One region of the Solibacillus kalamii genome, then DNA from elsewhere that is predicted to be linked to it. Evidence: riboswitches for the same ligand, from Rfam matches in the RefSeq annotation. Region 1 holds a riboswitch; the other holds the start of a gene.
What was found. Region 1 has a riboswitch for FMN ahead of CBM15_RS15740 (ECF transporter S component). Riboswitches for the same ligand answer to the same signal wherever they lie in the genome.
Positions count from the first base shown of each region.

Region 2: linked by a shared signal. The riboswitch ahead of ribE (riboflavin synthase) and the one ahead of CBM15_RS15740 (ECF transporter S component) in region 1 are both predicted to bind FMN.

Region 1 covers NZ_NHNT01000012.1:91,243-103,352, forward strand. The annotation lists gene CBM15_RS15690 (MFS transporter) at 1-841, shown strand, start outside; gene CBM15_RS15695 (ABC transporter ATP-binding protein) at 945-1,856, opposite strand; gene CBM15_RS15700 (ABC transporter permease) at 1,872-3,086, opposite strand; gene CBM15_RS15705 (ABC transporter) at 3,098-4,213, opposite strand; gene CBM15_RS15710 (aspartyl-phosphate phosphatase Spo0E family protein) at 4,588-4,764, shown strand; gene CBM15_RS15715 (VOC family protein) at 4,899-5,309, opposite strand; gene glnA (type I glutamate--ammonia ligase) at 5,447-6,805, opposite strand; gene CBM15_RS15725 (MerR family transcriptional regulator) at 6,834-7,229, opposite strand; gene CBM15_RS15730 (YitT family protein) at 7,537-8,394, shown strand; gene brnQ (branched-chain amino acid transport system II carrier protein) at 8,446-9,798, opposite strand; gene CBM15_RS15740 (ECF transporter S component) at 9,976-10,551, opposite strand; FMN riboswitch at 10,795-10,969, opposite strand; gene CBM15_RS15745 (hypothetical protein) at 11,075-12,110, opposite strand, start outside.
Region 2 covers NZ_NHNT01000003.1:124,558-136,667, reverse strand. The annotation lists gene metE (5-methyltetrahydropteroyltriglutamate--homocysteine S-methyltransferase) at 1-1,851, shown strand, start outside; gene CBM15_RS07625 (hypothetical protein) at 1,863-2,042, shown strand; gene CBM15_RS07615 (VC0807 family protein) at 2,339-3,022, opposite strand; FMN riboswitch at 3,330-3,466, shown strand; FMN riboswitch at 3,567-3,701, shown strand; gene ribE (riboflavin synthase) at 3,822-4,457, shown strand; partial or broken gene ribB (3,4-dihydroxy-2-butanone-4-phosphate synthase) at 4,473-5,081, shown strand; gene ribH (6,7-dimethyl-8-ribityllumazine synthase) at 5,100-5,564, shown strand; gene CBM15_RS07595 (PadR family transcriptional regulator) at 5,704-6,021, shown strand; gene CBM15_RS07590 (DUF2812 domain-containing protein) at 6,014-7,210, shown strand; gene CBM15_RS07585 (DUF2812 domain-containing protein) at 7,386-8,582, shown strand; gene CBM15_RS07580 (LysE family translocator) at 8,900-9,532, shown strand; gene CBM15_RS07575 (TspO/MBR family protein) at 9,652-10,377, shown strand; gene CBM15_RS07570 (copper resistance D family protein) at 10,439-11,446, opposite strand; gene CBM15_RS07565 (copper resistance CopC family protein) at 11,515-12,078, opposite strand.

The DNA.
Region 1 (12,110 bases):
CGGTACAGCATTAGGTTTTGCGATGGCCTTCATGGGTATTGGTGGTGCGATTTTCGCTCAAATCACTGGTGCGTTAATCGAATCAATCGGCTGGCGTCCAACATACATGATTTTAGGTGTATGTATCGCCCTATTAATTTTGCCATTTACATTATTCGTTATTCGTTCAAAACCAGAAGATATGAATAAACAGCCTTATGGAGCTGAAGAAACAACAAATAAAGTTGCTGTACAAGCACAACCTGAAACTGGGGTAATGAAAAACGTTGCCATCAAAACAATTCCATTCTATTTAATTTTAGGATTTACAGGTTTATTTGGTTTAGCATCTACAGTTGGCTTCCACGTACCAAACTTTATCCAATCAGTTGGTTTCTCTGCTGCAATGGCCGCTACAGGTGTTACATGTGTAACGATCGGTCAAACAGGCGGGAAGTTTCTGATCGGTGCGGTTAACGATAAATTTGGCGTTAAATTAGCATTGTTAACAGGTATCGGCAGTGGTATTTTAGGTACGATTGCTTTACTGTTCTCTGATTCATTCGGCATCGGTATGATGTATTTAGGTGCATTATTATTCGGTATCGGTTTCTCAGGGTCTACCCTTTTACCTCCAATGGTTATTCGTGAAGTATTTGGCGGTAAAGACTATGCATCCATTTATACTACAATCATGTCTGCTTCTACATTAGGTGTTGCAGTCGGTACTACTTTATTCAGTTACATTTTCGATACAACTGGATCTTACTATATCGTATTTATTACGGTAATTACGTTATTCGTAATTGTTATTTCTTCAAGCATCTTCTCATTGAACTGGAAGAAAAAATTAAATGTTTAAAATGTAAAATTTCAACTCTTTTATAACTTACAAGCATACCATTCAAACTTTTTTGTTCGTTATAAAAACAGCCTTCGTCACAATGATTGACGAAGGCTGTTTATTATATAACTTCATGATAATAAAGGGCATATAAATCATTCAATGTCACTTTACCAAATGCAAAGTCCATTACATTGTTATCCACTAAAAATTCAGTCAAATCGCTTAACAGCATTGGTTCTGAACTTGGTAGATGAAGAAGTGTCATGTCCGTAACGAGTGTCTGCTGCTCAATTAACGGATACTTTTCTTTCAACAGCGCTTTTACGGATTCTTCCATATTTTTCACCCGTACTGTTTTAATTTTCGCCTGACTGAACCCTTCAATAATTTCATTCGTATCGACCAGCTTCCCTTCATTAAACAGGAAAATCCGGTCCGCATATTTTTCCAGATTATCGAGTAAATGCGAGGCGATTATGATCATTTTCCCCTCAGCTTTTTTCTTCATTAAAATCTTCGAAATGATTTCAATATTATTCGGGTCGAGCCCATTCATTACTTCGTCCATCATCATAATGTCTGTATTCGCTACAATTTGCATCGCAAAACAAAGACGCTGACGCATGCCGAGTGAATAAGTACCAGTTTTTTTATTTACATAATGGCCCATATTCAGCGCTTCAATTGTTTCGTCGATCAGTTTCGGATCAGACTTCCACATCGTTGCGAACATTTTTAAATGGGCACGTCCGCTTAAATGATTATATAAATCGCTTTGATCCGGCATCATCGACACAAACTTGTGGATTTTTACCTCATTGGATTTACTTGAATAGCTAAGATTATCGTTAAATGATACTTTCCCGCTTGTTGGCGGCAAATAGTTCATTATGACATTCATCAAAGTGGATTTTCCGGTTCCGTTTGGTGCAACTAGCCCGATCATCTCGCCCTGTTCAAACTTGATTGAAATATCGTTGAGTACTTTCTTTTCAGCAAATTGAACGGTAATATTTTCAATAGCAATCATTCGTTGTCCCCCCCTTTATTTTACAAGCTTAAAACGTTTATTAAATGAAATGAGCAGCGTAATGACCAATAGGACAACTGCGCATATTGACAATAACAGCAGGCCGTATTGATAATCTACATTCTCACTTCCTAAATAATAGTTCTGATAACTAGACACAACTTTTCCGACATGGATATACGTTGTAGGAACTTTTTCCACTCCCCAAAAATACCCGATACCGCGGCTTATATAAAACTTTTCGCCAAAAATGACTAATAGTCCGGCCGCCAAGTTCACCATTTCTTGGCGGAACAGTACACTGCTTAAAATCACAACATTGATAATGACAATGAACCATACAATCAGTAATGATAAAGACCGACCCAAAAACATGCCTAATGTCATCATATTAGCTAAACTCTCATTCCCCCATTGCAAGAAATTAAAAGCATACTCGGGTGATGGCAGTTTAAGATGGCCGAAACCTGATTGAGCCCCGATTATCATAAAACCAATAAGTAAAGGAACAAATAATGTGATACTGCCGATAAAAGCAACACATATTTTTACGAGCAGCTTCTTCCAGTCGGCAATCGGAAAACCTTTTAACAGCGACGGGTGACGACGATCCTTCGTCACAATATCGATCGCCAGTAATAAGGTACAAATAATTAATATTAAAGGAAGCGGGCCTTTCAGAAGTCGCTCAAACGTCTGCAATGCCGTACGTTGTTCAAAAACACCAATCGACAACTCGTAATTCGCCTCATTAAAAGCACCGTACCGGTAATGTTGATCCATTGCATTTAAAGCACCTTCATCATTTGCAAATTCCCTGTCTGCCACATAATATCGGTCATTATAGAAAAGGTGTTCATTATAAAAAGTCAAATAGTTCATTTGAACATACCAGGCGCTTGTTACTTCCGCATACTTTTTCAGATCATTTGCATCAAGGGCATCCATTCTTGCCTTATCCATCGGGTTGATAGCAGCAAACTTATGATAAGCATCAACTGTAACCGGATGTACTTGCCATAAGTCCCTCTTACTTAAATCATCAATAAATTCCTGACGCGTTAAATAGCGGGCTTCAATTTCCTCCCGATCGACCTTTTCAATCGGATCATAGGCAGGTGCGATTTTAAATGCATAAAATATTGCAGCAAATGCCAAAAGAAAATAGATCGCCAAGTTTTTCTTATTCGTAAAAAACTGTTTCAGTTCAAATTTAAAATATCCGTACATTTCTTTCCCCCCTAGGCCCTTTTAATTTTTCTTGTAGAGAAGAATGTTTTAATGACGAATAACATGATTAAAATACAAATACTCATAATCAGTAACCCGATATTCATCGTTATATCCACAGGTCGCACTAAATCCAACGGCATTCCATTTAAAATTTCATTGAAGTTCATAAAATGGAACGGATTGTACGGGAACACGCTAATAATTGAAGGGAAAATAATAGGTAAAAAGAATAGAATAAAATGAACAAACAATGTTAAATACATATTTTTCAGCAGTACATTTAAAATAATGGACAAAAGCATTATAAATATCGAAATGACAAACATATAGACAATGCAAAGTACAATATAGTACACACTTGAAATTAATGCCGGCTCTCCGAAATAAACGGCCACTTGTTCAGAGCCATCTCCCAATCCATTGAATAACAAGGGTGAAGCACTAATAAAGATGAGCGCAATAAATGCGACAACATATAAAAAGGCAATGATACATTTGGATATCATATATTGGTCAAAACGAACAGGATAGCCTTTGATAATACTTGAATGCTCAAAATCATCCAGCAAAATCGAGCTCGTATAGAAGCTCATGAATATGTACCAGCCAACACCTACTAAACTAAAGAAATACAATAAAAATGGTATGTAATGAGATAAATCGCTGATCGTATTTTTTCCCGATTCGTGCATCGTTTTAAAATATAAGTAATTCATTGCATTTTGGAACTTGGAAGGCAGTAAATCCTCCACTTTTTCATAATCTTCCATATCAAAAGCTTGTTGACGCAGTTCCGCAATACGGTAAGACGCCTCATAATACATCGGATAATTTTCTACAGTTAATGAGGCAATTTGTAAGGCGACGGCACTTTTCTGCTGTGTCAGATTTTTAAATAAATCACTGCCATCCCCGTCCCTTGAGGCATCCTGCACTTGGAACTTGGATAATACAGCACGCGAACTGTAGTAGTCGCCCTTTTTTTCATTGAGCTGATCCCCTACTGACTGTGCTTTAATAAAAAACATACAGCCGAACACAATGACGATCACTGCAAGTAACGCGACAATATTTTTTCGGTTGGAGCGTTCGATTAATAACCCTACCTTTAACGCCTGCAACATAGATAATCTCCCTCCCCTTCTATATATCGACATTGAAAACGTTTACAAACCTAAAGTTCAAAATCAGGTACTTTATTAGAATAATCTATCAATTAATAATTTTCAAACTAAAAGGTAAATTTTCAATAAAAAGGAAGAAAATCCTTATAAATTAACTACTCTCCTTTAACTATTTCGTTTCATAACTGAAGTCAATATGAGATGAAATTATTTTTGTATAATACACCTATTTTTTACAAAATTATGAACTTTTTGTTTCTAACATGATTCGACACTCTATTATTTTGTAATAAGTTACGATGAATAAGCGCTGTTTTATTCAATCAAAAATAGTAAAACATCGTAATACTTCAGAAAGGAATATAAATTTAGCAATGAGATTTTTATTTTTCAAAAAAATATTCAGACTAAGATTGAGAATAAGAATTGAATCTAAAAGAAAAGACATGTACAAAAAAGCAAATGATCTAGGATTCACACACCCTGAAGTAGTACATTGCAGTCAAGAGTTAGACGAATTACTTAATAAGTATTCGGATACTGCTGCATAACAATAGAGAGAATACATAAATAATGTCGCTCAGGTTCTGTACGTAGACCTGCCGTATTTATGTTTTGTTATTAAAAAAGCGTTGGAGCATAAGCCCCAACGCTTTCTTTTTATTATATTTTTGTATATACACAATTAAATACCGTCCGTGTTCATCAATACAATACGCCAGCCATCCGGATCCGCAATCGTCACACCTTTTTCTGCCCAATACGGATTTTCCGGTGGAACTTCATCGTATCCCATATTAGCGAGTCGAGACTGTACAGTTTGAATTTGTTTGACATTAGGCATATAAAAAACGAGCAAATTATCTTCGGTTGGTGCAGGACATGGACTTCCATCAACATGCTCAGTAAATTCCAGATGATACGATGCATCCGGTAAGCCAATCATGATGCCGGTATATCCACGATGCCCTTTAAAGCCACCAAGTTTCTTAAGACCAAGACCTTCACAGTAAAAACGTTCGATTTGTTCTAATTGATCAGTTGGCCGTGCGATACGAAATTGTGCTACATGTAATGTTTCTGTCCACTGTTTCATTTACATCCCCTCCTTCTTCCATTTTAGAGAGAAAAGGAGAAAAATACTCTACAACAAACGGATGAAATCAAGACCTTACATATCGTATCTGTTAATGTGAAAAACGCGTTGGGGCATGCAGCCCCAACGCTTTCCTCTTAGTACATTTTCATATATTGGTCGCGTTCCCACTGTGTAACGGTTGTGCGGAACATATCAAACTCCACTTCTTTTGCTTCTTTGAAGTTTGCATAAATATGTTCACCTAACGCATCGATGATTACTTCATCTTTCGCTAAAGTACTTAATGCAGCATCCAATGAACCTGGTAAACTTGCAATACCATAAGCTGCACGCTCTTCAGCATTCATCACATAAATGTTACGGTCAACCGGTGCTGGTGGCTCGATTTCATTTTTCACGCCATCCAATCCTGCAGCCAAAATAACAGCCATTGCTAAGTAAGGGTTTGCCGATGGGTCAACTGAGCGTAATTCAATACGAGTTGATAGACCGCGAGATTCCGGAATACGTACTAATGGTGAACGGTTTTTTGGTGACCATGCCACATAACAAGGTGCTTCGTAGCCAGGTACTAAACGTTTGTATGAGTTGACAGTCGGATTCGTCACCGCTGTAAATCCTTGAACATGCTTTAATACACCCGCTAAGAAATGTTTTGCCGTTTTTGATAACTGTAATTCTTCCCCTTCATCCCAAAACGCATTTTTGCTTCCTTGGAATAATGATAAGTTGAAATGCATTCCTGAACCGTTCACGCCGAATAATGGTTTTGGCATAAATGTCGCATGTAGGCCATGTTTACGCGCAATTGTTTTTACTACTAATTTGAATGTTTGGATGTTATCGCATGCTTCCACCGCGTTGGCATATTTGAAGTCAATTTCGTGTTGACCCGGAGCAACTTCATGGTGCGATGCTTCAATTTCAAAGCCCATTTCCTCCAATTCCAATACGATATCGCGTCGGCAGTTTTCCCCTAAATCTGTCGGTGCCAAGTCGAAGTAGCCACCATCATCGTTCAACTCTAATGTCGGGTTGCCTTTTTCATCTAATTTAAATAAGAAGAATTCTGGTTCAGGTCCTAAGTTAAAGCTTGTAAAACCTAATTCCTCCATTTCTTTTAACATTCTTTTTAAGTTAGAGCGAGGATCCCCTTCAAAAGGAGAGCCGTCCGGACGTGCGATGTCACAAATTAGTCGGGCTACTTTCCCTTTTTCTGCAGTCCATGGGAATATCATAAATGTATCTAGGTCCGGGCGCAAATACATGTCAGATTCTTCAATGCGCACAAAGCCTTCAATTGAAGAACCGTCAAACATCATTTTGTTATCCAGTGCTTTGTCTAACTGACTTACCGGAATTTCGACGTTTTTAATTGTTCCTAAAATATCGGTAAATTGCAGACGAATAAATTTAACATTTTTATCGGCTACAATTTTTTTAATGCTCTCTTTCGTTGCTTTGCTTGTTCCATTCACCATTACATTTGCCATACTTCAACACTCTCCTTTTTAGTTGGTCCTACTCAGTTTTATATTGAAAGAAACGCGATAAATCGCCTTGACGTAGCGATGTTTTTTGCATGCGCTGTGCCTGCAGCATTTCTTCACGCAATATAGTCCGCAATTCTGTATCTGTCACGCGTACCACGTCAGGTTTCTTTACATACTCTTTCGATCTCATTGCAAATACCTTTTTGACACCTGCCATATTAATGCCCTGATCGAGTAGCTCTCTTATTTCCAGCAATGCATCAATATCATCAAGAGAAAACATCCGGCGATTCCCTTCTGATCTGGCAGGGACGATTAGTTCATGTTCCTCATAATAGCGAATTTGTCTGGCCGTTAATTCCGTCAATTGCATAACCATGCTAATCGGCAGTAACGGCATAGCTCTTCGAAACTCTCGACTCATTATCTCGCCTCCCTCTTCTTACCATTTACTTTAAACCAATGTAATATCCCTTGTCAATTCAATGTTATAAAAACTAACATACGTTTTTTAGAACGATCTTATCGCATAATTCGAACATTCCCTTAAATGGTTTTTTAATCCATGTTGCGTTTCAGTACATAATCCGTAATGAAATGACGTAAAATTTCATTACTACATAACATTGATGCATCTTTTTTTGCAAAAAAGTTGGTTAATTTACTCGTTGAAAAGTCATCCGGCCGAAATTCATGTATAATTATTACCATGCAAATTGAGGGGGAATTTTATGTCGAAGCAAGACATCGCAAAGTCAATCGGACAAAAAATCATTGTTATTATTGGCGGTTTAATCGCCGCTTATGGATTAGAAGCGGTATTAATACCAAATAACGTATCGGATGGCGGAATCACGGGGATTAGTATCGTTATTTCTCAGCTAACGCCAATATCATTAGGCCTGCTGATCGCCTTACTAAACATCCCGTTTATTTATTTAGGATATAAACAAATCGGAAAAACATTTGCTATCAATTCTGTTATCGGGATTGCATCATTAGCAATCGGTACTTCGCTTATGCACCATGTACCAACAATCATTACTGGCGATGCATTGCTTATTACAGTTGTAGGGGGGATCATTTTAGGTATCGGTATGGGTTTAGCACTCCGCAATGGTGGGGCTCTCGACGGGATAGACATGCTTGCTGTGTTACTTTCCAGAAAACTCCCTTTTGGTACAAGTGATCTCATTCTATTTTTAAACTTTTTCGTTTTCATTATCGTTTCGTTTGTTTTCGGATTCAAAGGTGCATTGCTATCAGCAATTGCGTACTATATTGCATCGAAAGTTATCATAATTGTAGAAGAAGGACTAAGCGGCTCTAAAACATACAAAATTATAACGAACGAGCCACTTAAAATGGTCGAAACGATCCGGGACCGCTTAGGACGAAGCGCCACATTCAATACGGTATACGGTGCTTACTCGCATCAGGAGTTCCAAGAAATCACTTGCGTAATTAACCGAATGGAGGAAAGCAAAATAAAAGGAATCATTCGTGAAATCGATCCGAATGCCTTTGTGACGGTGTACGAAGTAGTCGAAGTTAAAGGTGGAAACTTCAAAAAACAAAATATCCACTAAAACAGAAAACGGGTGTGTAAAAGGAAATTTTTCCTCTTACACACCCATTTTTTAATTCGTATTTACTTCACCGCTGCGATTCGGAATACATAATCCGATAACCGCCCCAACTACAGCCGGTACAATCCATCCTAAGCCAATTGAATAAAGCGGCAAGTAGTCCGCATAGATCGTTGAAATAGAGGACAACAAACTTACTTCAAATGCCGGTACACTACCGATCAATGCATTGTATCCATCAATTATACTAATAAAGAATACCAGCACAATCGCACCTGTAAATACAGGTTTTTTATAGTGAAACAACGGTCCTAAAAGTGCCAGGATTATTAACACAATTGCCAGCGGGTAAAGGAACATCAACACCGGAATCGCATATGTAATAATATTCGTTAACCCAAAGTTCGCAATGATAAAAGAAACAGCACATAGCATCACTACAAATGTCTTATAGCTGATTTTCGGAAACACTTCATGGAAAAACTCACTGCATGAAGTAATGAGCCCAATACTCGTTTTCAAACATGCAAGTACAATAATAATTGCCAACAAAATCGCACCATATGAGCCGAAGTAATGATCAGCAACAGCCGCAAAAATTTGCCCGCCATTTTCAAATGTACCTATTGCGGTTACACTTGATGCTCCCATGTAAGCAATCAGACCGTATATTAGCATCATTAATGCCATTGCAAAAATACCCGATTTCCAAGTCGCTTTTGCAATTTCTTTTTTATCTGTAATACCTGTCCGTTTAATCGCATGGATGACTACAATACCGAACGCAAGTGAAGCAAGTGCATCCATCGTATTATACCCTTCTTTAAATCCTGTCATAAACGCCTCGTTAATATAGGCCCCAGCAGGCTCAACAAATTTCCCCATTGGAGAAAATAGACTAATTCCGATTAATACAAATAAAAAGATTAAAAAAGCTGGCGTTAAGTATTTTCCGATAATGTCCATTATTTTCGCCGGATTTAACGAAAAGTAAAAAACTATCGCGAAGAAAATAAAACTGAATACCGCTAGCCACAATGTTGCCTGTGAAGGATCGATAAACGGTTCAAATCCAACGACAAACGGTACTGTTGCTGTACGTGGAATTGCAAAAAACGGCCCGATCGTTAAATATAAAGCCAATGCAAAAAACAATCCAAACATCGGATGTACTTTACTTGCCAAATCACGCAATCCATTACTTCCCGACAATCCGATTGCCAGAATTCCTAAAAACGGCAAACCAATTGCCGTAACTAAAAAGCCAATTAGCGCAAACCAATAATTCGTTCCTGCCAATTGCCCCATTTGAATCGGAAATATTAAATTTCCCGCTCCAAAAAACATACCAAACAGCATCGTTCCGATTACTGCATAGGTTGAAAATGGTATTTTTTTGTCCATCATATTCTCTCCCAAGATGTCATTTCATGGTGTTTTAATGAAACGTCCTAATTTTCTTAACAATGTACAATATCATATCAGCCCTATAACAGAATGACAATAGTAATAGTAAATATAAAAGGAGCGGTGTCATAAAGTTAACACTTTTACGACATCGCTCCGAATCTTATTATTTAATTAAGCCAAATATTGTCGGCGCTGATTTTCAATCCATACACGCATTGTACGGTAAAGCATCGTCACGACAACAATCATCATAATTCCTTTAACAATATTAAATGGTAAAATACCCAGTACGATCGTTTCGTACATATTATATTCGAAGCCTAGTAAGTACGTATACAGCGGTAAGAACGCCACATAATTTAATGCTGCCATTCCTAGTGACATAACAACCGTAGAAACAACTAAGCCTGTCATTAACCCTTTTGCAGAAGGGAATTTTTTATAAATATAGTAAGCTGGTAAAATGAATAATACACCTGTAGCAAAGTTTGCCATATGACCTACCGGAATCCCTTCAGGAGCCCCTGTGTAAATCCAGTCAAGCACATTTTTGACAAGTTCAACTAGAATACCCGCAACAGGACCCATTGTAATTGCCGCAATCAATGCTGGCACATCACTGAAATCAATTTGTAAAAACACCGGGAACCATGGTAGTGGGAAGTTTAACAACATTAGAACAAATGAAACTCCACTCAGCATTGCGATTGTTACGAATGATCGTAACTTTAAACTTCTTTTTTGCATATAAATCTCTCCTCTTTGCTGATTCCATCTCGCAAGAAGAAAGGACGTATCAAATCATTCCATGAAAAAACCCTTATACTCAAATAGAGCATAAGGGAGAAATAGGCACACTTAAATAAAGGGTCTATCAGTGCATTTGCAGCAATTCCTGATTTTTGTATACGAAAAAATATTCCGCAACAAATAAGGAACTTGAAAATAAGTACTGCAAAGCACGGCATTTTCAAAAAATGACGACCGTACCTTCACCTTCTCCCATCCAGACTATACTGTCGGCTTTGGAATTGCACCAAATCCTGCACACAAAAAGTGGCTCGCGGGCTCGAAAAGTTTGACATAACTTCCTCCAAGTAAATGGTCAGAGGTTATCACTTTTATTACCGCCGGTCGGGAGTTACACCCTGCCCCGAAGATGAATCAATATGAAATTTATGTAACAATTACCTTGCTACAATTCTTATTATATATAAAAAAAAGGAATTGTAAAGCCCATTGCTTACAATTCCTAGTAAATTAATTTGGATTATTGAAATTCATAATGGATACGATTTGCAGCAATCGGCTTCTCCACTGGTTTTGTGAAATCAAAACCGCCCCATTGTTCCTGTACAATATTTTCGAATTTGACTTGTTTATCAAAACTTGCCGCTGTCATTATTAACCCTTCAATCATTCGCATTGCTTGTGCAGGCTCGTAATTCTCCAAGTTTAAAGGCTCTTCAAATGTAATCGTAACGACTGATTCAGCGTCTTCAACTTTTAAATATACACCTGGCAATATAACCGTTCTATATATATCGTTCGCTTCCACCGTCATATTTTTGATTGCTTCTTCCACATTTGTAAAGCTCATTCGGAAATTCGGACTTAAATATACCGCCCCATTGCGCATCTGATACATAAAATAATTATATTGAGCGTTCTCATCGTTTAATAGAAACGGCTCATTTACATCTCCAATATGATCGAAGGAAATTGGTTTTCCTGAGATATTTTCTATTTGCACTTCCGTATATGCATCACTGAAAGTATCGACAAGTGAACCAAGATAATTCGATAAGGAAGCTGTTCCTGCATCATATTGGTGACCTTCCGGCAATATGTGAACAAGCGTGTTCCCTTCTTCTCGCAATTCACCCTTGTATGGATGATATTCATTAAACCCGAGCGACTGTTCATCAAGCAGCGGACTGAATGTATTATAAAGTTCCAGCTTTGACGGATTTTCTGTACCTGTTTTTTCGGCAACAACTTCATTTGGAATCAATATGCTCACTGGTACGCTTTCTGCATCATCCCCTGCAAGACCAATTTCTAATAATGTGTTGTCGGCAAGCTCATTTTCATAAACTAACGTTTGCTCCGGTTGAGCTTCCGTCGTAAAACTATTAATCATGGAGCGCTCATGTTGTGTAGACGCATCTTCTTTTGCACTCATCGTCATATTTTCTTCCGTTTCTGGAGTCTGAATGTCAAATGTTTCATTTTGCATTGTGACGGACTCATTATTCCCTATAAATTGCGCGCTGATTAAAACAATAATAAATATTGATGCAATC
Region 2 (12,110 bases), on a different contig from region 1:
CAGGAGGCAATCGAAACATTCGGCATAATCCCTCGTGTGACTATTATCGGTCCATTTACATTTTATAAACTGACGAAAGGTATTGGCCAAGAACAAAAACAACACTATATTCAGCAGCTGGTAATGGTATATAAAGAGTTGCTTCAGTCGTTGGAAGCAAGTGGTGCAACGTCGATCCAGCTTGAAGAACCAAGCCTTACAAAAGACCTTACGTCCGAAGAAATAGCATTAGTTCAGCATTTCTATCATCAAGTATTAAACGGACTGACAGTTGAAACGATCTGCACAACTTATTTTGAAGCGTTATCCGACTATGAAACATTGATTGATTTGCCTGTTGATGGCTTTGGACTGGACTTTGTTCATGGGAAAAATGAAAATCTAGCAGCGTTAAAGAAGTTTGGTTTTCCAAAAGATAAAGTTCTATATGCAGGTATTATTAATGGTCGGGACATATGGAGAGCCGAGCTGCAGAAGCAGTTGGCACTAATAGCGGAAATACGTTCCTATGTACCATTTTCACCAATCTATCTACAAACATCGTGCAGTCTTCAGCATGTGCCAGTTACAACAGCAGGAGAGGATGGCATTGTGCCAGAGCTGCTAAATGCTTTAGCATTCGCCAATGAAAAAATAACGGAACTGCAAATGATCAAAGGGAAAATTCTTCAGCCCGAAGTCCCTCATATCCAGGCATTTTTAGAAAGCGAAAAAGCAATCCGCACATTGGCACTTCATGAATCGAGAAAAAAGAAAGCTGTACATGCACAAGTAAACGAATTAACACCGGAAGCATTTAAACGAACTGATAACTACGACAAGCGCAGTAAGCTACAACGTGCCTTTTTACAGTTACCAGACTATCCGACAACAACAATCGGGAGCTTCCCGCAATCTGCAGAAGTTAAGAAAAACCGTAGTTTATGGCGAAAAGGGGAAATTACAACAACAGAGTATGAAGCATTCAACGCGAATGAAACGGCACGTTGGATTGCGATTCAGGAGCAACTTGGCCTTGATGTCTTTGTTCATGGGGAATTCGAGCGAACAGACATGGTGGAATTTTTTGGTGAAAAATTAAACGGATTTGCGTTTACGAAAAATGGATGGGTAGTTTCGTACGGATCGCGTTGTGTAAAACCTCCAATTATTTACGGAGATGTTGAATGGATAGAACCGATGACAGTTAAGGAAGTAAGTGCGGCACAATTACTTACGGAAAAACCGGTCAAAGGGATGCTGACAGGACCCGTTACAATTTTAAACTGGTCATTTGTAAGAAATGATTTAGCGCGCTCAGAAGTTGCTTATCAAATCGGCCTGGCATTAAGAGAAGAAGTAAGGGCACTTGAAAATGCGGGAATCAATATTATTCAAGTAGATGAACCTGCTTTGAAAGAAGGCATGCCAATCCGTAAAAGTCTGCATAAGGCTTATATCGATGCGAGTGTAGCTGCATTTAAATTAGCGACAAGCGGTGTGCGTGAAACGACCCAGATTCATACACATATGTGTTATTGCGAATTTAACGATTTTATTGATGTTATAGAAGCATTGGATGCGGATGTAATTTCAATTGAAACGTCACGAAGTCATGGGGAGCTGATAAAAGTACTAAAAGAAACACCATATGGACTTGGAATTGGCTTAGGTGTATATGATATTCATAGCCCGCGTATTCCAACTGTGGAAGAAATGGCAACTATTATAGAAAATAGTAAAAAAGTAATCGCAAAAGAACAATTTTGGATCAATCCCGATTGTGGTCTGAAAACTCGTACGGAACAAGAGACCATTGCATCATTGAAAAATATGGTTGCCGCAAAAGAGCGACTAAAACAGTTGAATTAGGGGTGGTTACTATGAGTCGAATGAAAAGAAATTACAGCCCTGTGTTTTTGACAGCGATAATGAATAGCTTTACAGGAAGTTATACAAAAAGCCTTAAAGAGTTACGTGATGAGTTGATGACGACATACCCAGCGGATGCAAAGGAGATTCAAAAGGCATATTATTTTGTAAAAGCTGAGTTAGTAGGATGAAGGAATTTTTTATAAACAAATAGAAAATACAATGCCCATTGCAATATGCAATGGGCTATTTGTAATCGTGGTATCGAATTAAAAAGTTCCTTTAAATTTCTCGGGCTTTACGACATAGCCTTCTATAATATACCCGCAATCGGTACAAATAATGTACTCGATATTGCATCCTAAACTTAATTTATTAACAGGTGACATTACACTGTACCCGCTGTGTTTTCCTCTACCTAATTCCGTGCTGCGACATTTTGGGCATTCTTTAATGTTTGTCATCTCCATCATCCTTTCAGAAAAAATTAATCCGCCACAATGTCAGGTTCCGGCAGCTTTTCATCCTTCTTCTCCTGTAATCGATTTGTATACTTTTGAACAATTACGTTGATGTAAAAGAACATCCCCATGACAATTCCGGAAAATACCCAACTTGCTCCTCGTTTATAAATCAGCATGTCACCATAGCTGTCAATTCCATATTTCCGTAAAAGATAGACCGTAATTCCTGCCATAACAAGTCCTCGAATAATGAAAACAATCTGAATCAGCTGAAACCATCTAAAAATCCCTTTTTGAAAGAATAATGTTTTACTGTCCTTTCGAGGATAGCCTTGCAAATAGGCAAAATCAACTGCAACATACAAAGGAAAAGGCTTTTTTATAATAAATAAAATTACATAGAGAAATGTGTAAAAAAGTCCTAAATAAACATTATTCCAAATCATTTGCTCCGCTGAACCTGACAATAAATCTACCGTAGTACCTATAAGCATCGAGCCTAAAATAAACAAGCCCGTCACATTAAACTGCCGATCTTTTGCAAAGCGGTAAACAGTATAAATTATTCCGGGAACAGTGGACATCAGCATCGCGGCATAATCACCAAAAGGTTCTCGGCCAAACTTCCATATTGCATAGGGTAAAGCTGCATAAAACAGTAGTTCTATAAAGATAAGATATTTATTCGACTGTGAATTATTAGCCATAAAAGCCTCCATTACCGTAAAAAATGTTTTGTTATATTACTGAAGATTATCCGACGCTATATTTTATAAAAATAAAACCTAAAAAAGCAACCAAGCAAATGAAAGACACTTAAAATCAGCTTTAATAACTCCTTTCTATTTTCTGTAATATTATGTATATTCTTCTACGCATTACCTTGAGTAAAGTTTCAAAATTTTAATAATAGAGGGGTAGAGGTAAAAGGATTGAAGGAACAAAAAGTAAGTAGGTGCTAAAATACTATTAGCTTTTTAAAATATTTATGTTACAATAACTTTCAAATAAAATAATTTCCTTCGGGGTCGGGTGAAATTCCCAATCGACGGTGATGAGTTAATCTCTAAGCCCGTGAGCCACTTTTTGTGTGCAGGATTTTGGTGCAAATCCAAAGCCGACAGTTATAGTCTGGATGGGAGAAGGAATGGCAACACATTTTTTAAAAATTTGATTTTAAATGTGATTTTTTGCTATACACTTTTCCTGTCGCGCCTTTGTGACGGGATTTTTTATTTTATTGAAAAAAATAATTTCCTTCGGGGTCGGGTGAAATTCCCAATCGACGGTGATGAGTTTAACTCTAAGCCCGTGAGCCACTTTTGTGTGCAGGATTTGGTGCAAGTCCAAAGCCGACAGTTATAGTCTGGATGGGAGAAGGAAGCAATGTCAGCAGTTTTTTGAAAAATAACTTCAAAAAGCTTATTTGATGATGCTCAATTTTCCTCTCATCGAACTCCGAATCCAATCGGGGTTCTTTTTTAATTTTAAAAAGAGGTGAGCAGGATGTTTACAGGAATCATTGAAGAACTAGGGACGGTTGAATCGATCAGCCAGTCCACACAAGCGATGGAACTAGCCATTCGCGCAAACAAAATTCTAGACGATGTTCAACTCGGGGACAGCATTGCCGTTAACGGTGTCTGTCTGACAGTGAAACAATTCTCGTCATCCGTATTTTTAGCGGATGTTATGCCAGAAACCGTCAAAGCAACGAGCCTCCAGCAATTAGCAGCAGGTATGCCTGTCAATCTGGAACGGGCAATGTCGGCGAATGGACGTTTCGGCGGGCATATTGTTTCGGGCCATGTTGATGGAATTGCAACAATTCAACGGAAAAGACCCGTCGCCAATGCAGTTTATATTGATCTGGCGATGGAAAAGCATTTGATTGCAGAATGCATCAAGAAAGGCTCAATTACAGTGGACGGCACGAGTTTAACAATTTTTGATGTGACAGACACATTCATTACCATTTCCTTAATCCCTCATACGTATGAGCAGACTGTATTAGGCTATAAAAAGCCGGGAGATGTTGTAAACATTGAAACAGATCTAATCGGAAAATATGTAAAAAAACATTTACAAAATCAAACGGAAAGTACAATTACAATGGACTTTTTGCAACGTACAGGATTTTAGAGGAGTGGTGACAAAATGAATACAATTGAAGAAGCAATTCATGCATTGAAAAACGGTGAGATTATTATTGTATCAGATGACGAGAACCGTGAAAATGAAGGAGATTTTCTAGTTTTAGGAGAATTCGCTACACCGGAAAATATTAATTTCATGGCGCTTTATGGAAGAGGGTTAATTTGTACACCAATTTCATCTGCAATTGCAGAAAAGCTTTCCCTTCATCCAATGGTGCAAAGCAATACCGATACATATCAAACAGCTTTTACGATTAGTATCGATCATATCCATACAACAACAGGTATAAGTGCATTTGAGCGTTCTAAAACGATGTTAGCATTACTTGATCCTGCAACAAAACCGGAGCATTTTCATCGTCCGGGCCATGTGTTCCCGCTCATTGCAAAACAGGGAGGCGTGTTGGAGCGTCGCGGGCATACGGAAGCAGGCGTCGATCTGGCGAAGCTATGCGGTTCGAATGAAGTCGCAGTTATCTGTGAAATTATGAACGAAGATGGTTCAATGGCCCGCATGCCGCAGCTCAAAAAGATAGCACAAAAACATAACCTGAAATTTATTACTATCGAAGACTTAGTTCAATATATAAAATTAACTACCGTACTGGTATAAAAAGGAGTAATTAAAATGGGAAAAACATTTGAAGCACAATTATTCGGAACAGATTTGAAAATCGGAATTGTCGTAGGGCGATTCAATGAATTTATTAATGATAAATTATTAAGTGGTGCAATTGACGGCTTAAAACGTCATGGTGTTGACGAAGCAAACATTGATACAGCATGGGTTCCAGGTGCTTTTGAAGTACCGTTTGTAGCAAAAAAAATGGCTGAAACAAATAATTATGATGCAGTTATCGGTTTAGGTACGGTCATTCGCGGCTCTACAACTCATTATGATTATGTATGTAACGAAGCAGCAAAAGGAATTGCAAAAGCGGGCTTGGATACAGGAGTTCCGGTAATTTTCGGTATTGTTACGACTGAAAATATCGAACAGGCAATTGAACGTGCTGGTACGAAAGCAGGCAATAAAGGCTACGACAGCGCAATGTCTGCAATTGAAATGGCAAACTTGAATAAAATGTTTTAATAAATATTAGTGCATGCCACTCCAAAAAATTTGGGGTGGTTTTTTCTTTGCTTTCAATAACAAGTTTACAAATAATTTCATGTAGATTATTATTACGTTATACGATATATCGCGTGACATAATAGTTGGAGGAATGTATATGTCTTATAATGGCGGACCGATGACTGAAGCAATGTATTACGTATTATTGACTTTAATGCGTCCAAATCATGGTTATCAGTTAATGCAATCCATTACAGAAGTATCAAAAGGCCGTTTAACAATGGGGCCCGGAACGTTATATGGTGTCCTATCACGAATGCAAAAAGACGGATTAATCGCATTGGCAAAAGACGATGGGCGGCGAAAAATATATGAAATTACGAAAGAAGGCGAGCATGCATTAAGAATAGAATATGCTCGTCTAAAATCTCTAATTTTCGACAGCAGTATATTAGAGGAGGGAAACGATGACTAAAATGGTGCGCAAAATCCGACCAACCAACTACTGGCGAATTGGAGAACACGAAAGCTGGTTTTCGGATATGTCGTTACAGGGGCTCCACCTTCATAAAATGGGAACAAATTTAGCCCATTTTAAAAAAGGTGACCCGAAGCGAATTGAATACCGGATTGAGGTGACAGATAGGAAATTAATTACCTATGAGCAAATTGATCTGTACGAGGAAAACGGCTGGAAGTATGTCACAAGCTATCAATGGTTTCATGTTTTCTCTTCGCCAACTGAAAACAATGCACCCGAAATCCATACAGATCCTGCAGAACAGGCATTTACGTTACAGCGGCTAAGTAAAAAACTCGTATTTTATTTAATATGGATTTCTCTTGGAGTAGCCTTGATTCTAGGCATGCTTTTGGCGATGTGGTTTTTGGATGGAACCCCGGTCTTACGGTTAGTTGAAGGATATGTCGTTCAGCAAAGTATCCTTTCTCTCGTCTATATTCACTATGTTTTTTACGCGATAAGAGCTATACTGGCGATTCAAGAATTGAAAAAAAGTTTAAAAGAAGGCAAAGCCATCAATCACCATGCCCCATGGAAAAAAAGTTTGAAAAAAAATAGTGTATTTTCGGTTGTCCTTATAGGAATTATTCTTTTAAGCGGCCTAATGCCATTTTACCAATTGAAAAAGATGGATACCTTTATGATGCCAAACAATGACGAAAACTTGCCGTTTGTCCGTTTAGCCGATATCGAACAAAATCCACAGCTAACTCGGGAGGATTCTTATAGCGATGAAGTTGATTGGGCGAACCGCTATACAACAAATTGGAGTATCTTTGCACCCGTGCAGTTTGAAACGGACGAAAATGGAATAATTAAGGGTGAAATGTGGTTGGATAAAAGTGGTGCATACTCACCGAGCGTTTCTACTGAAATATACAATTTAACATTTCAGGCGTTCGCTAAACCATTGATGTCTGACTTGATGGAGTGGCATACATACGGGGATGAAAGGGAAAGTTTCATAGAAAGGAAACACCCTGGCTTTGATCATCTTATTACTCGCGAGGATGAAGAATGGAAACAATTAGTTGCATCAAAAGATAAAGTGGTAATGTATATCCGTTATTACGGATATGCAGAGTTGGATGTGATAGTGGAAAATACAGCTCAGAAAATATTGCTGCTTGCGGATAGTTAGATCCAAGCGGTGTAAAAGGCAATCCTGCATAGTCAGGATTGCCTTTTTGCTGTGAACATTTTCAATTTTTTTATTGCGTCAGGGAGTGCTGAAATGGTTTCCTGGTCTTAATTATTTATTTACAAACATTCCCTTCTATTTTATTGTTAGGTCATATAGGTGAGGAGGTGGAGCAATGGCAGAAATAGTACGCAGAATAAGACCCGGGCAATCTTGGCGTATCAAGGAACATGAAAGCTGGTTTTCCGATATGTCCGAACAAGGGCTGCATTTTTTTGAGATCGGCACATATTTTGCCAAGTTTAAAAAAGGTGATCGCAAACGAATGGATTACCGGCTGGAACTTGCAAAAAGCAAATACATATCAAGTGAAAAAATTCGGTTATACGAAGAAAGCGGCTGGGACTATATTGCGAGTGACCGCAATTTTCACGTATTTGCAGCACCGACTGAACGTAAAGCAAATGAACCTCCAATAAATCGAGAAGAGCAAATCTCAATAGCAAAAAAAGCTTTTAATAAAACATTATTTAATTTTATAGTTAATTTTATTGCAATTATTTTAATCACTACGGTCTTCGTCAAATCTTTCGAAAACGGAAATATTTCTGTTTTACAACTGATAGATGGATATACACTTGCTCCGTTGTTAGTATTATTCGTTAATTTTATACAAATACTTCCGATAGGTAAAAGCTTATTTGGAATCAATTGTTTGCGTAATGAACTTAAAGCTGGGATATTAGACGATCAACAAAAACCATGGGAAAACTTTTACCGGTCAGGTATTGTCTACAGTTTCATAGTATTAGTAATTACATTAACTCTTGTGTTTATACCGATTTACCAAATATGGAGTATGAAAACAACCTCTTTACCAGAAGAAGATACAGGGCTGCCAATTGTCCGACTTGCTTCAATTGAAAATCAGCCGCATCTTAAAAGGAAGCCATTTTACTTCGATGGCGAGGATTTGGGAAGCACCTACTCATCACAGTGGAATATTTTTGCTTCTGTTCAATATGATTCAACAGAAATGGGCGTTATTCAGGAAGGGGAATGGTACGATCCAAATCATGCATATCAACCATCAATCTCATCGGAAGTTTATAAGCTACGTTTCCATTCCCATGTTAGCTCACTAGTTAATGAGTTAATAATCAAGCATACATATGGAAGTGATCCTGCAAGTTTTAAAGAAAGAAAACACACAGCTTTTGATCGTCTGCTGATTAGGGATAATTCTTTTCATAAAGATTTTCTTTTTGTAAGGGGTCGAACTGTGATGTATATCAATTATAGGGGTCAGGTTAAAGATGATGTAATCATAGAGAAAGCTGCCGAGAAAATGGCATTGCTTGCTGACGATTGAAGGAATCGCTAGTAATATTCTAATAAATATTTAAATCATCTAATATCAATTTGACATCTTCTAATAAGTTACCGATTTTCTAATATATAAGGCAATTGTTCTAATAATGCTCTTAGATCTTCAAATAAACATTCGGAAAATGCTAATAAACCTTTGAAGTTTTCTAATAAATATAAAAGACTTCTAATAAAATCAGTCACATCAGAATGTATACAAGTAACGTCACACTAGCAATCCATTAAAATTAAAATTCCCCTAGCTTCATTTCGATGAATTATGTTAACATATTTAAAAATTCAGAAAATGAAGGTGATTAAATGGAGAATGTTCTGTTCTTTATAATTGCGTGTATACTGCTCATTATTTTACCGGGTCCTGATACAGCGATCGTTACGAAAAATACGATTGTTAACGGACAAAAGGGCGGATTTCAAACAATGGTCGGCTCTTGCGCGGGATTAACCGTCCACACAATTGCAGCGGTTGCGGGGCTATCGGCGATTATTGTAAAATCTGCCGTGGCATTTACAGTGCTGAAATATGTTGGAGCAGCCTACTTATGCTATTTAGGTATCAAAACATTAATGAGCATGCGTGCGAAAAAAGCAGATACGGAGGAAATGACGGACATTCCGGAAATTGAAGCTAAAGGCAATTCCTATTTTAAGCAGGGCCTCATTACAAATATCACAAACCCTAAAGTAGCAGTATTTTTCCTGACTTTTTTACCGCAATTCCTATCAAAAGGCGCAGAACCGTTTTGGCCATTTTTGACAATGGGAATTATCTATATTGTTTTAACATTTATTTGGTTTGCGCTCTATGTATTTTTATTAAACAAAATCCGCAATTTCATGAAAAAACCTGCTACACAATCGGTGATCGAAACGTTAACTGGAGCGGTTCTAATCGGTTTTGGCATCAAACTTGCACTTGAAAAACAGACGTGATAGTCAACATATGCGTAATTCACAACCACATTGCCCTTAAAACGCAATAGCCTTTCACCGCTTATTCTTTTTTAAAAAAGGGTATAGTTCCCTAATTCTAGAAAAAAGGATGATGAAAAATGGGCTTGTATATTACAATGTGGATAGCCATGATTGCTGTAATCGTAGTAAATGCGCTATCCAATACCCTGCCATTAAACGGGCAAACGGCATCAGAAATTACGAATCGATTAGAAGTGTTATTTACACCGGCAGGCTACGTATTTTCAATTTGGTCGTTAATTTATTTACTGCTTGTCATATGGCTGATTACGATATACCGCAAAGTGAAAGACAATCGTTTTAAAGGAAAAGTGGGTATTTTATTTATCATCAGCTGTATATTTAATATTGCTTGGCTGTTCAGTTGGCATTATGAACAGTTTATACTGTCCATTATCGTTATGTTCTTTTTGTTATTTACACTGATAGCGATTTACCTGCAGTATAAAAATACAGAAAAAGGTCTTTCAGAGCGTTTTCCGTTTTCATTTTACTTAGCTTGGATATCCGTAGCGACAATTGCTAATGTAAGTTATGTTTTAAAATATCATGGTGTCGATTTGGGGATTTCAGAGGTGGTCGGTTCGCTCGTACTTGTAGGAGTTGCGGTTATTCTCGGTTATTTGGCCGTTGCCATCTCGCAGGATATTTTCTTTCCACTAGTCATCGTTTGGGCACTAATCGGTATTGCTGTAAAAACAGATAATTCGACAATGCAGTACGGTACAATCGTATTAACGGTGATATTAATTATCGCGGCACTCATTCGCTATGTTGGGATGAAGACGAAAAAGTTCGCATAATGAATAAGGGTTGTAGTATAAGTCGTAACAGACTTGATACTACAACCCTTTATTTTGGACACTATTTGAAAAATACAATTGACATAAAGCCCATGTAAAAACATAGTGTCACCGCAAAAGTCATAGCAGCCGATACAATGACCGGCAACTGTTTAATATAACTTACGATGACAAGACCGATGAACAGTGCAGTCAACAGGAAAAATCCTAAGCCAATACCTGTCATTTGGAAATACCCGCGCATACCGGCTTCAATTGAGCTACGGTAGAACAATTCAAAAAACGGCGAAATTTCCTGTACATAAAAACTAGGTGGCTGTTGCTCACTATACAGTGCGGTAATGAATAAAATCAATATGAGCAAAATCGTTTCAATCCGTACCCATGTACGCGGTTCAAACAATGGCTTGTTCAACTTCAATTTAATGAGCAGACTGTTTGCCAAAATAATAACAGTCAACGGTACGAGCAAAACATGTTTAATGAATAGCAATTGTCCATAATTGCTCGACCAGCTTGTCACATAGCCAGGAACGATTGTGTCAGTCATCAGGACACCAGTTAAAGCAACGGCTGTAAAAGCTACGAGCGCAACAGGGGAGAACCATTTTAAAAAGGCTTCCCAGTTAAGTGCATCTTTTGAGAAAAAACTCATCATGAGTAAAATACCGAGCCAAACACTGACAGCAAGAAGGTGAACAAAATCCAGTGCCGATCCGACAATGCCTGTCATTGAACCTGCATGACTAATATAGCCAGTTGCCGCCATAATGGCGATTAAAATAAAAATTGACATGACCGCTAAAAGCTTCGTAGGTTTCTTCATAAATTGGCGAATCATTATAAGCAAAATAAACGTAAAGCCAATGACCGCGAGCCATGAATGGCCAACTTTAAATTTTATAAGCAGCATAACCACTGATTCCATGAAGCCAAACTGTGGTGTCAAAATTGTTAGCAATTGAATATTCGGTACAAATGTGACAACCGGCAAGATGACCGCGCTAACAATGAGCCACTTTGCAGAAATATCAATTTTCGGACGAACTGTTTCTGGGATACAGTACAAGATAAATGAGCCCATAAGAAGAGCTAAACTAACATAGAGTAAAAATTGACTAAAAATGGTCAATGCCATCATTTTACATTTTTCCGTTTAGCAATCGTGAAAATACTTACTATTATAATAAGAAGTAAAAGGGCTCCAACGATATATAGTAATGTATTGTTTGATGATTCTTCCTCATCTGCCGCAGTCGTTTCCGCTGCATTATTTTCTACCGTTTCGTTTACTTCTACTTGCTCTTCATTTTCTTCTGTAACTTTTTCTTCGACCGGTTCTTCAGCTACAGGTGCATCAACCGTAAATGAGAATTTACCTGACAATGGATGGCCATCAGAACTAATACTATTCCACTCAACAGTATAGTCATCATTTGGTAATGGGGAATCAAAAGTACCCGTTAATACACCATCGACTAAATCCATCGAAACTGTTTCTATTTCTTCACCGTTACTTGAAATGACTTTAAATGTACTGCCTACTTCAATTTTCCCGGCGTATGTAAGTTCGATCGCCTGCAATGTTTCTGTTACAACTGCTCCATCTTCTGGGTTAGTCGTGTCTAAATACGTATGTGCTGCTACGTTCGGTACAGCTAAAAATAACGCAGCAAGAATCGATAATAATATTGTTCTCATATTAATATGATTCTCCTTTCATAGGTTTTTTT